2 regions of the Amycolatopsis sp. NPDC043887 genome follow, and region 2 is predicted to be linked to the other one. Evidence: riboswitches for the same ligand, from Rfam matches in the RefSeq annotation. Region 2 holds a riboswitch; the other holds the start of a gene.
The links. Region 2 has a riboswitch for glycine ahead of gcvP (aminomethyl-transferring glycine dehydrogenase). Riboswitches for the same ligand answer to the same signal wherever they lie in the genome.

Region 1: another riboswitch for glycine. It lies ahead of gcvP (aminomethyl-transferring glycine dehydrogenase); the one in region 2 lies ahead of gcvP (aminomethyl-transferring glycine dehydrogenase).

The regions. Positions count from the first base shown of each region.
Region 1 covers NZ_JBWKEB010000005.1:36,766-45,099, reverse strand. The annotation lists gene AC069H_RS14650 (aldo/keto reductase) at 1-442, opposite strand, end outside; gene AC069H_RS14645 (helix-turn-helix domain-containing protein) at 491-1,318, opposite strand; gene AC069H_RS14640 (nuclear transport factor 2 family protein) at 1,433-1,795, shown strand; gene gcvP (aminomethyl-transferring glycine dehydrogenase) at 1,842-4,721, opposite strand; glycine riboswitch at 4,892-4,993, opposite strand; gene AC069H_RS14630 (MerR family transcriptional regulator) at 5,040-5,621, opposite strand; gene AC069H_RS14625 (TetR/AcrR family transcriptional regulator) at 5,919-6,533, shown strand; gene AC069H_RS14620 (bifunctional nuclease family protein) at 6,876-7,349, opposite strand; gene ftsR (transcriptional regulator FtsR) at 7,569-8,330, opposite strand; gene garA (glycogen accumulation regulator GarA) at 8,327-8,334, opposite strand, start outside.
Region 2 covers NZ_JBWKEB010000002.1:234,201-242,534, reverse strand. The annotation lists gene AC069H_RS06265 (aldehyde dehydrogenase family protein) at 1-825, shown strand, start outside; gene AC069H_RS06260 (3-oxoacyl-ACP reductase) at 871-1,638, shown strand; gene AC069H_RS06255 (four-helix bundle copper-binding protein) at 1,883-2,257, shown strand; glycine riboswitch at 2,436-2,529, shown strand; gene gcvP (aminomethyl-transferring glycine dehydrogenase) at 2,672-5,503, shown strand; gene gcvT (glycine cleavage system aminomethyltransferase GcvT) at 5,512-6,603, shown strand; gene gcvH (glycine cleavage system protein GcvH) at 6,621-6,998, shown strand; gene glyA (serine hydroxymethyltransferase) at 7,000-8,268, shown strand; gene lipA (lipoyl synthase) at 8,265-8,334, shown strand, end outside.

The sequences.
Region 1 (8,334 bases), on a different contig from region 2:
GCCGCAGATGCGGGACGTGGAAGTTCGACACCCCGATGGCGCGCGCCCGGCCGTCCGCGTAGAGCTTTTCCAGCGCACGCCAGGTTTCGACGTACTTCCCGCGGGCAGGCGTCGGCCAGTGGATCAGGTACAGGTCCACGCGGTCCAGGCCGAGTTCCGTGAGGCTCGTGTCGAACGCACGGAGCGCCTCGTCGTAGCCGTGGCCCGGATTCGGCAGTTTCGTGGTGATGAACAGTTCGTCGCGGGGCACGTCCGATGAGCGGATCGCCTCGCCGACACCGGCTTCGTTCCGGTACGACGCGGCGGTGTCGATGCTGCGGTACCCGGCCTCGATGGCGGTCCGGACGACCTTGGCCGTGTCGCCCGCGGGGACCTGCCAGACACCGAAACCGAGTTGGGGGATGGCTACCTCGTTGTTCAGGACGACGGAAGGCACGGCCATGGAAGAGGAATCCTCACTGGAGTCTGTGGCAGGACTTCTTGTCCCGCATCATTCCACCCCGCGCGCGGCGTACGCGCGCAGATATTCCGCCGTGTCCGCGTCGGCCGGGAAGAAGGACTCGATCACCAGCTCGGCCACCGTGACGTCCAACGGCGTCCCGAAGGTGGAGACCGTGCTGAAGAACGTGAGTTCCGCGTCCTCGTGGCGTAGCTTCAACGGGACGAAGATGTCGCCCGGTCCGGGGACCTCCACCTCGGGGACGGGATCCGCGCACGGATAGGACAGCAGTTCCTCCAGAAGCTCGGTCAGCGCCGGGTCGGCCGTCTGGGTCACCTGCCGCCGCAGCCTGCCGAGCAGATGAGCGCGCCACTCCCCCAGGTTCAGCACGTGCGGCGCCATCCCCTCCGGATGCAGTGTCACCCGCAGGACGTTGACCGGAGGCGTCATCAAGGCGGGCGAGACCAGGCTGGTCATGATCGAGATGCTCGCGTTGGCATCGACCAGGTTCCACCAGCGGTCGGCGACGGCGGCCGGATACGGCTCGTGACTCGTCATCAGCTGACGGACCGCCTTGCGGACGGCCGCCATTTCCGGGGCGCCAAGACCGCTTTCGGCGTACGCGGGCGCGTAACCCGCCGCCAGCAGCAGCTGATTGCGTTCCCTCAAGGGCACCTCCAGGTGCTCGCCGAGCCTCAGCACCATCTCGCGACTGGGCTTGGACCGGCCCGTCTCCACGAAGCTCAGGTGCCGGGTGGAGATGTCCGCCGAGATGGCGAGATCCAGCTGGCTGATCCGGCGGCGGTCGCGCCATTCGCGGAGGAGTTCGCCGACGGGGCGGCCCGCACGGCTCGCGGTCACTGTGGTCGTCACGATCACGAACCTACGGCCACGCGCGCGGAGCCGCCATTACCTCCCGCGTAATCGACGGGCCCCACCTTCAGCCGACAGAGTTGCGGCATCGGTTACCCCACAACAGAACGAGGAGACACCATGTCGGACATCCAGCGCGTCGCCGAGCAGTACATCGCCGTGTGGAACGAGACCGACGCGGACAAGCGCCGCGCGCTCATCGCCGAAGTGTTCACCGAGGACGCCGCCTACACCGACCCGCTCGGCGCGGTCACCGGCCACGACGGTGTCGACGGCTTCATCGCCGGCGCGCAAGCCCAGTTCGCGGGCCTGGAGTTCAGCCTGCCGTCGGCGCCCGACGCGCATCACGACATCGCGCGGTTCCAGTGGCACCTCGGCCCGGAGGGCGCGGAAGAGCCGCTGGCGATCGGTTTCGACGTCATCACCGTCGAGGACGGGCGGATCAAGCAGGTGCTGGGATTTCTCGACAAGATGCCCGGCTGAGCTGCAGCGTATGCCAGTGAACCCGCGACCGCGATCGGGAGCGGGTTCAGGCGAAGGCCTCCGGTGGCGGGCAGGAGCAGACGAGGTTGCGGTCCCCCGCGGCCCCGTCGATCCGCCGCACCGGGGGCCAGATCTTCGACGCGGTGAACCCGGCCGGGAAGACCGCGATCTCCCTGCTGTACGGGCGATCCCACTCCCCAGCGAGGCAGCGCGCGGTGTGCGGGGCGTTGCGCAGCGGGCTTTCGGTCACCGGCCACTCCCCTGCGGCGACCTTCTCGATCTCGGCGCGGATCGCGATCATCGCGTCGCAGAACCGGTCGAGTTCGCCGAGGTCCTCGCTCTCGGTGGGCTCGACCATGAGTGTCCCCGCGACCGGGAAGGACATCGTCGGCGCGTGGAGGCCATAGTCGGCCAGCCGTTTGGCGACGTCGTCGACCGTGACGCCGGTGCGTTTGGTGATCGCGCGGAGGTCGAGGATGCACTCGTGCGCCACGAGTCCCTCGTGCCCGGAGTACAGCACTGGATAATGCGCGGCGAGACGTTTCGCGACGTAGTTGGCGTTCGCGACCGCGGTCAGCGTCGCCCTCCGCAGGCCGTCGGCGCCCATCATCCGGACGTAGGCCCAGGAGATCGGCAGGATCGACGCGCTCCCCCACGGCGCGGCGCTGATCGGGCCTACGCCGGTGGCCGGGCCGGCGTCCGGTTGCAGCGGGTGGTTCGGCAGATACGGCGCCAGATGCGCGCGGACACCGATCGGGCCGATGCCCGGCCCGCCGCCACCGTGCGGGATGCAGAAGGTCTTGTGCAGGTTCAGATGGGAGACGTCGGCGCCGAACTTCCCGTACTGCGCGACTCCGATCAGCGCGTTCAGGTTCGCCCCGTCGACGTACACCTGACCGCCCGCGTCGTGCACCAGCGCGCAGACCTCGCGGACGGTGTCCTCGTAGACGCCGTGCGTCGAGGGATAGGTGATCATGATCGCGGCGAGGTCGTCCGCGTGCTCGTCCACAGTGGACCTGAGGTGGCCGAGGTCGATGTTGCCCTCGTCGTCGCATTTCACCACGGCCACGCGCATCCCCGCCATGACCGCGCTGGCGGCGTTCGTCCCGTGCGCGCTGGACGGGATCAGGCAGACGTCACGCGCCTCGTTCCCGCGCTCGCGGTGATAGGCGCGAATCGCCAGCAATCCGGCGAACTCGCCTTGGCTGCCGGCGTTCGGTTGCAGTGAGACCGCGTCGTAGCCGGTGATGCCGGCGAGCCACCGCTCCAGATCCTTCACGACGGTGAGCAGCCCTGCCGCGTCCTCGGCGGGCGCGAACGGGTGCAGGCCGGCGAACTCCGGCCAGGTGATCGGCTCCATTTCGGCCGTGGCGTTGAGTTTCATCGTGCAGGAGCCGAGCGGGATCATGCTCCGGTCGAGCGCGACGTCCTTGTCGGACAACGACCTCAGGTACCGGAGCAGTGCCGTCTCCGAGCGGTGTGCGTGGAAGACCGAATGCGTCAGGTAGTCGCTGGTGCGGCGCAGATCCGGCGGGAAACCGTCCGCGGTGTCCGCGTCGAGCGAGTCCACATCGGACACCGCGACCCCGAACGCCTTCCACACCAGGGAAAGGTGCTCACGGGACGTCGTCTCGTCGCAGGCGACGGCGACGTGGTCCGCGTCGACGAGCCGCAGGTTGACCCCGAGTTCCCGGGCGGTGCCGACGACCCCGGTCGCGCGGCCGGGGACGGCGACCATCACGGTGTCGAAGAACTCGCAGTGCACGACGTCGACACCGCTCTCGGCGAGTCCTGCCGCGAGCACGGTGGCCATCCGGTGCGCGCGGTTCGCGATGGCGCGCAGGCCTTCGGGACCGTGGTACACCGCGTACATCGACGCGATCACCGCCAGCAGCACCTGGGCGGTGCAGATGTTGCTCGTCGCCTTCTCGCGGCGGATGTGCTGCTCACGGGTCTGGAGCGCGAGCCGGTACGCCGGAGCGCCGTCGGCGTCCTTCGACACCCCGACCAGACGGCCGGGCAGCTGCCGTTCGAGACCCTGCCGAACCGCGAGGTACGCGGCGTGCGGCCCGCCGAAGCCCATCGGGACCCCGAACCGCTGCGTGGATCCGATCGCGACATCGGCGCCGAGCTCACCGGGCGACCGCAACAGGGTCAGCGCCAGCGGATCCGCGGCCATCACCACCGCCGCGCCCAGTGCCTTGGCCTCGGTGATCGTGTGGTCCCATTCGCGGACGACTCCCGACGCGCCCGGATACGACAGCAGCACCCCGAAGAAGTCGCCGCCCAGGCCCAGTCCGGTGATGCCCTGGGACAGATCCGCGGTCACCAGCTCGATGCCGAGCGGTTCGGCTCGGGTGCGCAGGACCTCGATCGTCTGCGGAAGGGTGTCCTCGTCGACCACGAACCGGTTCGACTTCGCCTTGCCCGCCCGGCGGACCAGCGTCATCGCTTCCGCCGCGGCGGTCGCCTCGTCCAGCATGGAGGCGTTGGCTATCGGCAGGCCGGTCAGATCGGCGACCATGGTCTGGAAGTTCAGCAGCGCTTCGAGGCGGCCCTGCGAGATCTCCGGCTGATACGGCGTGTAAGCGGTGTACCAGGCCGGGCTCTCCAGCACGTTCCGGCGGATCACCGGCGGGGTCACGGTGCCGTGGTAGCCGAGGCCGATCATCTGGACCATCGGCCGGTCGCGCGCGGCCAGCGCGCGGAGTTCGGCGAGCGCGCCGGTCTCGGTGGCGGGCGGCGGCAGATCCGGCGGTGTCGCGGACTCCCGCAGCGACGCGGGGACGGCCCGCTCGGCGAGCTCGTCCAGGGAAGCGACGCCGACGACGTCGAGGATGCGCGCGAGCTCCTCGGCGCCGGGACCGATGTGCCGGTCCGCGAAGGGGGTCCCGGATTCGAGAGCGGCCAGTGATACGGGCTCCATCGGGGACCTCCCAAGACGCGGGGGTGGGGCCGGGACGATTGTCCTGGCCCTCCCCACTCTGTCCGTACCCCCGAGGGGGCGCCTGAGAGTTTCGCCCGAGTGTTGAGCCGGGCTTGCACCGTCGGCGGGGCCGCCAGGCTGTGACCTGGCGAACCACTTTCCAGAGGCGTCTCTTCCGCGCGGTCCAGGGTGCCTGAGAGGTTCCGGGGAGGACTTGCTCCTTCGGCGCCGAGCTCAACGGTTATCGGCTCGGTCTCTCCCGCGCGGATTCGTCGACCGCGGAAGTGAGCCTACCCTGCCGCCCGCACGGCTTCATGATCAGCCGGTGCGACGTGCGTTACGGCGCTGTGTGAGCTCGTCCGGCGTGACCGTTTCGATCACGCCGCCGTCGGCCCGCTCGGCCGGGAACTCGTGGATGGTGCCGCTGATCTCCTGCATCGCGCCGCTGACCGCGATCCCGAAGACACCTTGCCCACCCTGGAGTAAATCGACGATCTCTTCGGGCGAGGTGCACTCGTAGACGGTGGTGCCGTCGGAGAACAGGGTGACCTTGGCGAGGTCACGGACGCCGCGCAGACGCAGGTGGTCGACGGCGACGCGGATGTTCTGCAGGGAGACACCGGTGTCCAGCAGCCGCTTGACGACCTTCAGGACGAGGATGTCCTTGAACGAGTAGAGCCGCTGCGAACCGGAGCCGTGCGCCGTGCGGATGCTCGGCGCGACCAGCTTCGTGCGGGCCCAGTAGTCGAGCTGCCGGTAGGTGATCCCGGCGATCTGACAGGCGGCGGGGCCTCGGTAGCCGACGAGTTCGTCCGGGAGGGAAGAGTCGGGGAACAGCTCGCCCTGCTCGCCGTCAGCGACCGGAACGAGCGGCTCTTGAGGGCTACCAGCCTCGACCACGCCATGCCTCCCCTCGCCCGACCTGGCGGCCGGCGAACAAAGCCGCGCGGACCCACGTGAGTCCGCACCGGAGTTCCTCGTCAAGACGAATGCCCCAGACATCCGAATCACACCTTGGCGATTCACCTTCATTGACGGTAAGCGCGTCCGGCAAAGCGGTCAACGCGACGCGCGGGCCACCTCAAGCTCTTCTTGAGGCTTGTCGAGCACAGTCCCCCATTCGGCCGCATGGTTGCCACTTTTACTCAGCCGTGTTATTTTTTACTCATGCAAGTAACTCCCTCCACTCAGAGCGCCATGCAAGAGGTCCAGGCGGAGCTGGGGCTGTCGGTCGCCGAGGCGGCCAGGCGGGCCCAGATCATCGGAGCCACGATCGCGACGATCTCCGACCTCGGCTACCACAAGACGTCGTTCGCGAAGATCAAGGAGCGGGCCGGGCTGTCCAGCACCCGGATCATCTCGTACCACTTCACCAACAAGGCAGGCCTGATGCAGGCCGTGGTCACCACCGCGACCGGGATGAAGGACAAGTTCCTCGAGGAGCGGATCCAGGGCACGACCGACCGGGCCGGGCTGCTGCGCGGCTACATCGAGTCGGAGATCGCGTTCCTGGGCTCGTACCCGGAACTGGTGCGGGTCATGGTCGAGATGGGCTCGAGCGGCTCGGACGCCGAGGGCTGGTTCATGTCGGCACCGCTGGTCGAGGAGTTCCGGACCGGCAGGCTCGAACGTCAGCTCCGGCAGGGGCAGCAGGAAGGCGCTTTCGGCGAGTTCGCGCCGGACGTGATGGCGCTGTCGATCGCGCAGGCCATCGACGGTGTCGCGGCGAAGTTCGCGGCGGATCCGAAACTGGACCTGGAGCGGTACGGGCGGGAACTGGCGGACCTGTTCGTCAAGGCGACCGCCGCCTGACTGGGTCGCGTGAGTCGCGAGTGCGAGGCGAAGGGCACCTTTCGGTCCGCCTGAGGTCGGCTCGCCCCGATCGGAGAAGTCCGTGAAGGCCTCCTTGCCTACCCTGAAGGTAGTGAAGGAGGCCCTCACGGTCGCCGTGACCGGACGTTGGCCCCAGGTGCACCAACAGTCACAGCAACCGCGCGTGAAGGACCCCTTTCTTCGGCTCAGCCGAGGAAAGGGGTCCTTCACGTACTTGAGGCGCGGCCGGCCGCCGCGCCACGCATTCAGAGGACTAAACGCACGCACGAAGAAGGGCGGCGCCACCGGCACCGCCCCTTCGCGCGGAATCCCAGGATGTGATCAGGTGTCGGCGCCGCGGAAGTCCTCCGGCGAGACCGAGTCGAGGAACTCGCGGAACTTCTCGACCTCGTCCTCCTGCTCGTCGGGGATGATGAGACCCGCTTCCTCCAGCACCGCGTCCACGGCGTGGATGGGCACTCCCACCCGCAGCGCCAGCGCCACCGAATCGCTCGGCCGCGCCGAAACCCGGATGTCCCCGTCGAAGACCAGTTCCGCGAAGAACGTGCCTTCCTTCAGATCGGTGATGACGACCTGTTCCAGCTCACGGCCCAACGCTCCGATGACCTCCTTCAGCAGGTCATGGGTGAGCGGACGGGCCGGGCGGACTCCCTGCTGCTCCAAGGCGATGGCGGTGGCCTCGACCGAGCCGATCCAGATCGGCAGGTAACGCTCGCCTTCGGTTTCCCGCAGCAACAAGATCGGCTGATTCGCGGGTAGCTCCACCCGCACGCCGACGACGCGCATCTCGCTCATCGGGCTTCGCCTCCCTCTCGTGCGCACGGGCTGCAACGCTTGTCTCGACGACCAAGCGACGGTAGTCCCGACGCTACCCGTCTTCCGAGCGCTGTGCTCGCTGTCTCCGACATTCTCGGTTCGCCCGTGGCAAACCCGACTCTCACGGTACGGCATAGGGTGCCGAACATTCAGGCATTGACAAGTGACCGCACAACCGCTCCCGGCCCCCGAAGCCGTTCAACCGCCCGTGACAGCCCGTATTCCGGCCTTCACCAAGAGCGTGTGCAACGCCACGGTCAAGGCGGCCAGCTCCCGGACGACCTCGTCACCCCTCGCCTGGGCGTCCTCGTCACGATGCCGATACACCGGGGTCACGATCTGCTCCAGCAGGCCGACCTCGCGGTCGGCCGCGGCCCGGAAGGCACGCAGATGTCTCGGCTCTATACCGAATTCGGTCATCGCCTTCACGGTCTTCGCCACGAGCACCGCGTCCGGGTCGAAGAACCCCGCCGCCCCGGGGCGGACGAGACCGTATTGCCGCAGCTCAGCCAGGGTGGCGGCGTCGATGCCGGCCTGGCGGAGCAGATCTTCCTCGGTCAGCCTGATCTCGCGGTCGGTCTCGAAGTCCCCCGGGGACGGCAGTCCGCCGTTCTCCCCGGGGGCGTCGAGTGACACGAGTTTCCGCGGCGGCCGCGGCATCGCCGCCGAGGGCGCGGCGCCCTGATCCGCCGCGTCCAACTGTTCCTTGATGACCTTCAGCGGGAGGTAGTGATCCCGCTGGGCGGAAAGGACGAACCGCAACCGCTCCACGTCCGCCGGAGCGAACTGCCGGTACCCCGACGGGGTCCGGCCCGGCTGGACCAGACCCTCCGCCTCGAGGAACCGGATCTTGGAGATGGTGACATCGGGAAAGTCGCCGCGCAGCTGTGCCAGCACGGCTCCGATGCTCAACCCATCGCGCTGCGACGCGTCCCGATCAGGCCGCCCGGCCGCCGTCACCGTG
Region 2 (8,334 bases):
TTCCAGGTGCTTCCCGGCAAGGGATCGGTGGTGGGGCAGCGGTTCGTGGACCACCCGGCGGTGCGGAAGGTGGTGTTCACCGGCTCGACCGAGGTCGGCAAGCAGATCATGGCGGGCTGTGCCGCGCGGGTGAAGCGGGTGACGCTGGAACTGGGCGGCAAGAACGCGAACATCGTCTTCGCCGACGCAGACCTGGAGAAGGCCGCGGCCACCGCGCCGTACGGCGTCTTCGACAACGCCGGGCAGGACTGTTGCGCGCGGTCGCTGATCCTGGTGCAGTCGAGCGTGTACGAGAAGTTCATGGAGCTGCTGGAACCCGCGGTGAACGGCGTCGTCGTGGGGGATCCGCGGCTGGAAGTGACCGAGATGGGCCCGCTGATCTCGGCGGGACACCACGCGAAGGTGTCGTCCTATGTGGACGACGCGGCGCCGGTCGCCTTCCGGGGCAACGCGCCCGTCGGACCCGGATACTGGTTCGCGCCGACCGTCGTCACCCCGCCGGACCTGCGGCATCCGCTGGCGTCGGACGAGATCTTCGGCCCGGTCGTCGCCGTGGTCCCGTTCGCCGACGAGACGGACGCGGTGACCATGGCCAACCACACCGAGTACGGGCTGTCCGGCTCGATCTGGACCCGCGACGTCGGCCGGGCCTTCCGCGTCGCGCGCGGCGTCGAAGCCGGGAACCTGTCGGTCAACTCGCATTCGTCCGTCCGGTACTGGACGCCGTTCGGCGGGTTCAAGCAGTCCGGGCTGGGCCGCGAACTGGGCCCCGACGCCGTCGATGCCTTCACCGAGACCAAGAACGTCTTCATCAACACAGAGTGAGCCGGTCTCTTTTCGTATCAAGACCATCAGCACGGAGGAATAGGCATGGTTCAGCGTTTCGAAGGCCGCGTCGCGGTCATCACCGGCGGGAGCAGCGGCATCGGCCTCGCCACGGCGCGGCGGCTGGCGAGCGAGGGCGCGAAGGTCGTCATCGGCGACATCTCCGCCGGGACGGGCAAAGCCGCGGCCGACGAGGTCGGCGGCCTGTTCGTGCAGGCCGACGTCACCGACGCCGAGCAGGTCGAGGCCCTGTTCCAGACCACTGTGGACACTTTCGGCTCGGTCGACGTCGCGTTCAACAACGCGGGCATCTCCCCGCCCGAGGACGACTCGATCCTCACCACGGGCATCGACGCGTGGGAGAAGGTGCAGAAGGTCAACCTGACCTCGGTCTACCTGTGCTGCAAGGCCGTGCTGCCGCATATGCGGCGGCAGGGCAAGGGCTCGATCGTCAACACGGCGTCGTTCGTCGCGGTCATGGGCGCGGCGACGTCGCAGATCTCCTACACCGCGTCCAAGGGCGGGGTGCTGGCGATGAGCCGGGAACTGGGCGTGCAGTTCGCGCGGGAGAACATCCGGGTGAACGCGCTGTGCCCGGGACCGGTGAACACGCCGCTGCTGAAGGAACTGTTCGCGAAAGACCCCGAGCGGGCCGCGCGGCGGCTGGTGCACGTGCCGGTCGGGCGGTTCGCGGAGCCGGAGGAGATCGCGGCGGCCGTCGCGTTCCTGGCGAGCGACGACGCCTCGTTCATCACGGCTTCGCAGTTCCTGGTGGACGGCGGCATCTCCGGCGCCTACGTCACGCCCCTCTGACCGCCACGCATTTAGTCCTCTAAATGCGCGCCGTTGGGTCGCGATGTCCGTGAAGGCCTCCTTCCCTACCTTGAGAGTAGGGAAGGAGGCCTTCACGGACTTGGGCCCGGCGCGAACCGTGGCTGTACTTCCGGCCGCCGTCACTCGTCCCGGTGGCCGGGATGGCGACCCGCTGACCTGCGCTGTAGTCCTGAGACGCGGGACCACCCGGTTCCGCGATCCGAGAAGCGCGGGAGGCCCCAGAATGACCCGGCAGATGAGCACCGCCATGCGTGACTGCATCGACCTGTGCAACGAGTGCCACGTCAGGTGCGAGGAGATGATGACGCGCTGCATGGAGATGGGCGGCGCGAAGCTCGGCATGATGATGGTGACCTGCGCGGACATGTCCCGCATGTGCGCCGACATGATGATGCGCTGCTCCGCCATGGTCGCCGACCTCGAGATGATGCGCATGTGCGCGAAGATGTGCGGCCTCGCCTCCCAGATGATGCGCATGTGCGCCGAGGAGTGCGCCAAGACCGGCGACGCCGAGCTCGCCGACGCCGCCGACATGATGATGCGGTGCGCCGAGCTCTGCGGCACGATCACCGCCGAGATGATGATGGAGAACGCGTAACTCGCGTGCTCAGGCACGTAACTCGCGTGCTTGGAGGCGGAACTCACGAGTTACGTCTCCAAGCACGCGAGTTCCGGCTCCAAGCACGCGAGTGCGGCTCAAGTGACGTGCTCGGCTGGAAGTAGACGCGCGCTGAACACGCCAGGTACGGTGTGCGCACAACTTCAGACAGGGCCGTCGAGCTGGAGCGGGAGAGCCCCCACGAACGTGGTGGGGCACCGAAGGAGCAAACTCCCCGGAATCTCTCAGGTACCCACTACCGCTTCACGCGAGGCCACTCTGGAAAGCAGGCGCGCAAGTGCGTCTCACCCAAGGTGAAAGCCACCCTGAACGGTGGTGAAACTCTCAGGTGCCATGACAGAGGGGGAGTTCCCAGCGCACCGGTCTATCCGGCGCCTGACCCAAGGAGCTCCCTTGACCAGTACGTCCTTCGACGACCGGCACATCGGCCCCTCGGAGTCCGAGCAGGCCAAGATGCTCGCCGAGGTCGGCTACGGCAGTCTCGATGCCCTGGTGCAGGCCGCCGTGCCGTCCGCGATCCGGGTCACCCGCGACCTCGAACTTCCCCCCGCCGCGTCCGAAGAGGACGCCATCGCCGAGCTTCGCGCACTCGCCGCGCTCAACAAGCCGATGACGCAGATGATCGGTCTCGGCTTCCACGACACGGTCACCCCGGCGGTCATCCGCCGCAACGTGCTGGAGAACCCGGCCTGGTACACGGCGTACACGCCGTATCAGCCGGAGATCTCGCAGGGCCGTCTCGAAGCCCTCCTCAACTTCCAGACCATGGTCTCGGAGCTGGCCGGTCTCGCCACCGCGAATGCCTCCCTGCTCGACGAGTCCACCGCCGTCGCCGAGGCCGTCATGCTGATGCGCCGCGCGTCGAAGGCGAAGTCGAACAAGGTCGTCCTCGACGCAGAGTGCCTGCCGCAGACGATCGCGGTCGTCCGCACCCGCGCCGAGGCCATGGGCGTCGAGGTCGAGGTCCGTGACCTGCTCACCGGCCTGCCGGAGGAGTTCTTCGGCGTCGTCGTCCAGTACCCGGGCGCTTCCGGCGTGCTGCGCGGCGCGGGCTTCTACTCCGCCATCTCCGAGACCGCGAAGGCCGCCGGCGCGCTGTACGCCGTCGCCGCCGACCTGCTCGCCCTCACGCTGATCACCGCGCCGGGTGAGTTCGGCGCCGACATCGCCGCCGGTTCGACCCAGCGCTTCGGCGTCCCGCTCGGGTACGGCGGTCCGCACGCCGGGTACATGGCCGTCCGCGCCGGGCTCGAGCGTTCGCTGCCGGGCCGCCTGGTCGGGGTCTCGGTCGACGCCGACGGCAACCCCGCGTACCGCCTCGCCCTGCAGACGCGTGAGCAGCACATCCGCCGCGAGAAGGCGACCTCCAACATCTGCACCGCGCAGGTGCTGCCCGCCGTGCTCGCCGCGATGTACGCGGTCTACCACGGTCCCGACGGCCTCAAGCGCATCGCGACCCGCGTCCACGGCCTCGCCGCGGGCCTGGCGGACGCCCTCCGAGCGGCAGGCGTCGAGGTCGTGCACGAGGGCTTCTTCGATACCGTCCTCGCCCGCATGCCCGGACAGGCCGAAGCGGTCGTCGCGGTGGCGCGGGAGAACGGGATCAACCTCGGCCCGGTCGACGCCGACCACGTCCGCATCGCGGTCGACGAGGTCACCACGCCCGCGATCATCGCCAAGGTGCTCAACGCGTTCGGCGTCGACACCCCCGCCGCCGACGCCCGTGCGCTGCCCGCCGGCCTCGGCCGCGAGAGCGAGTATCTCACCCACGAGGTCTTCCACTCGCACCGCTCCGAGACCGCGATGCTGCGCTACCTGCGCGGTCTGTCCGATCTGGACTACGCGCTCGACCGCGGCATGATCCCGCTCGGCTCCTGCACGATGAAGCTCAACGCCACCACCGAGATGGAGCCGATCAGCTGGCGCGAGTTCGCGGGGATCCACCCCTTCGCGCCCGCGGACCAGGCCGAGGGCTACCACGTGCTGGTCGAGCAGCTGTCCGGCTGGCTGGCCGAGGTCACCGGGTACGACAAGGTTTCGCTGCAGCCGAACGCGGGCAGCCAGGGCGAGCTCGCCGGTCTGCTCGCGATCCGCGCGTACCACCACGCCAACGGTCAGACCGAGCGCGAGGTCTGCCTGATCCCGTCGTCCGCGCACGGCACGAACGCCGCCTCCGCGGTGATGGCCGGGATGCGCGTCGTCGTGGTCAAGTGCACCGACGAGGGCAACGTCGACCTCGAAGACCTGCGGGCCAAGGTCGAGGCCAACCGCGACACGCTGTCCGCGATCATGGTCACGTACCCGTCCACGCACGGCGTGTACGAGAACGGCATCGACGAGCTGGCCAAGATCGTCCACGACGCGGGCGGCCAGGTCTACGTCGACGGCGCGAATCTCAACGCCCTGCTGGGTCTCGCCAAGCCGGGAGAGTTCGGCGGCGACGTCTCGCACCTGAACCTGCACAAGACCTTCTGCATCCCGCACGGAGGCGGCGGCCCCGGCGTCGGCCCGGTCGCGGTCCGCGCGCACCTCGCGCCGTACCTGCCCAACCACCCGATGCTGGAGAAGGCCGGTCCGGAAACCGGTGTCGGCCCGATCAGCGCCGCACCGTACGGCTCGGCGTCGATCCTGCCGATCTCGTGGGCGTACGTCCGCATGATGGGCGCGGGCGGGCTCACCGCCGCGACGCAGGTCGCGGTCCTCGCGGCGAACTACGTGGCCAAGCGCCTCAACCAGCACTACCCGGTGCTCTACACCGGCCAGGACGGCCTGGTCGCGCACGAGTGCATCCTCGACCTGCGCGGGCTCACCAAGGAGACCGGCGTCACCGTCGACGACGTCGCGAAGCGCCTGATCGACTACGGCTTCCACGCTCCGACCATGTCGTTCCCGGTCGCGGGCACGCTGATGGTCGAGCCGACCGAGTCCGAGGACCTCGGCGAGATCGACCGCTTCATCGCGGCGATGATCGCCATCCGCGCGGAGATCGACGCCGTCGCGCAGGGCAAGTGGGCCGCGGACAACAGCCCGCTGCGCAACGCCCCGCACACCGCCGAGACCCTCGTCGGCGACTGGGACCTGCCGTACGACCGCGAACTGGCGGTGTACCCCGCCGGGGTGAACCGCAAGTCCAAGTACTGGCCCCCGGTGCGCCGCATCGACGGTGCGCGCGGGGACCGTAACCTCGTCTGCTCCTGCCCGCCGCTCAACGCCTACGAGAACTGAGGCACTTGATGTCGAAAGAGACGTCCCTGCACGGAGTCCACAAAGGACTGGGTGCGCTGTTCACCGATTTCGCGGGCTGGTCGATGCCGATCCGCTATTCCAGCGAACTGGCGGAGCACAAGGCGGTCCGCGAGGCCGCCGGCCTGTTCGACCTCTCGCACATGGCCGAGATCGAGGTGACCGGCCCGCAGGCCGCCGACACCCTCGACTACGCGCTGGTCGGCAACCTGTCCGGCGTGAAGCCGGGCCGGGCGCGCTACACGATGATCTGCGACGAGAACGGCGGCGTGCTGGACGACCTGGTCGTCTACCGCCTCGCCGACGAGAAGTTCCTGGTCGTGGCCAACGCGGGCAACGCCGGCGTGGTCGCGGAGGCGCTGGCCGAGCGGGTCTCGGGTTTCGACGCGGTCGTCGAGAACAAGTCCGAGGACGTCGCGCTGATCGCCGTCCAGGGACCGAAGGCCGTCGAGATCCTCGGCGCCGTCACCGACGCCGACCTGGGCGCGCTCAAGTACTACGCGAGCGTCCCGGCCGTCGTGAAGGGTCACGACGTCCTGCTCGCCCGCACCGGGTACACCGGTGAGGACGGCTTCGAGCTGTACGTCCCGGCCGGTGAGGCTCCCGCCGTCTGGCGCATCCTGACCGACGCGGGCGAGCCGCACGGCCTGCTCCCGGCCGGTCTCGCCTGCCGCGACACCCTGCGCCTCGAAGCGGGAATGCCGTTGTACGGCAACGAGCTCAGCCTCCAGCTGAGCCCGTTCGAAGCCGGCCTCGGGCGCGTGGTCAAGTTCGAGAAGCCGGGCGACTTCGTGGGCAAGGCCGCCCTCGAAGAACTGTCCAAGAAGGACGTTCCCAGGGTCCGCGTCGGGCTCAAGGGCTCCGGCCGCCGCGCCCCGCGCCACGGCTACACCGTCCTGGCGGGTGACACCGAGATCGGCGAGGTCACCAGCGGTGCCCTCTCGCCGACGCTGGGTTACCCGATCGCCATGGCCTACGTGGACCGGGAGCACTCCGAGCCCGGCACCGAGCTTTCCGTCGACATCCGGGGCCGTATCGAGCCCGTCGAGGTCGTCGCCCTGCCCTTCTACTCCCGCGCCTGAAAGGCCCTCCTCTGATCATGAGCATCCCCCAGGACCTGAAGTACACGAAGGAACACGAGTGGCTGAGCGTCGCCGACGGCGTCGCCACCGTGGGCATCACCGCCTTCGCCGCCGAGTCGCTCGGTGACATCGTGTTCGTCCAGCTCCCCTCGGTCGGCGACACCGTCACCGCGGGCGAGGTGTTCGGCGAGGTCGAGTCGACCAAATCGGTCAGCGAGCTGTACGCACCCGTGGACGGCGAGGTCGTCGAGGTGAACGAGGCCACAACGGACACCCCCGAGCTCATCAACTCGGACCCGTACGCCGAAGGATGGCTCCTGAAGGTGCGTCTGTCCGGCGACGTGCCCGCCCTGCTCGACGCCCAGGCGTACGCCGTCCTGACCCAGGAGAACTGACATGTTCAATGCTGCCCTGTCCGAAGTGGACCCCGAGGTCGCCGCGGCCGTCGCGGCCGAACTCGACCGGCAGCAGTCGACCCTGGAGATGATCGCCTCGGAGAACTTCGCCCCGGTGGGCGTGCTCGAGGCGCAGGGTTCGGTGCTGACGAACAAGTACGCCGAGGGCTACCCCGGCCGCCGCTACTACGGCGGTTGTGAGCACGTCGACGTCATCGAGCAGCTGGCGATCGACCGCGCGAAGGCCCTGTTCGGCGCCGAGCACGCCAACGTCCAGCCGCATTCGGGCGCGCAGGCCAACGCCGCCGCCATGGTCGCGGTGCTCAACCCCGGCGACACCATCCTCGGTCTCGACCTCGCGCACGGCGGGCACCTGACCCACGGGATGAAGATCAACTTCTCCGGCAAGCTCTACAACGTCGTCGCCTACCACGTCGACAAGGAGACCGGGATCGTCGACGTTGAGGAGATCGAGCGCCTCGCCAAGGAGCACAAGCCGAAGCTGATCATCGCCGGCTGGTCGGCGTACCCGCGTCAGCTCGACTTCGCCGAGTTCCGCCGCATCGCCGACGAGGTCGGCGCGAAGGTCATGGTCGACATGGCGCACTTCGCCGGTCTGGTCGCCGCCGGGCTGCACCCGAGCCCGGTGCCCTACGCCGACATCGTCACCACGACCACGCACAAGACCCTCGGCGGCCCGCGCGGTGGCATCATCCTGTCCCGCCAGGAACTCGCCAAGAAGATCAACTCGGCGGTGTTCCCCGGCCAGCAGGGCGGTCCGCTGGAGCACGTCATCGCGGCCAAGGCCGTCGCGCTGAAGATCGCCGCGAGCGAGGAGTTCCGCGAGCGCCAGCAGCGCGTGCTCGAAGGCGCGAAGATCCTGGCCGACCGCCTTTCGCGCACGGACTGCACCGAGGCCGGAGTCCGCGTGCTGACCGGTGGCACCGACGTGCACCTGGTGCTCGTCGACCTGGTCAACTCCACTTTGGACGGTCAGCAGGCCGAGGACCGGCTGCACTCGGTCGGCATCACGGTCAACCGCAACGCCGTCCCGTTCGACCCGCGTCCGCCGATGGTCACCTCCGGCCTGCGGATCGGCACCCCGGCGCTCGCGACCCGCGGCTTCGGGGCCGAGGACTTCGCCGAGGTGGCCGACATCATCGCCGAGGCGCTGCGCCCGGACTTCGACGAGGCCCTGCGCCAGTCGCTGTCCGCCCGGGTCGAGCTGCTGGCGAAGAAGCACCCGCTGTACGCGGACCTCAACCGATGAGCGCGCTCCCCGAGGGGCGCAAACTTCTCCGGCTCGAAGTCCGCAACGCGCAGACCCCGATCGAGA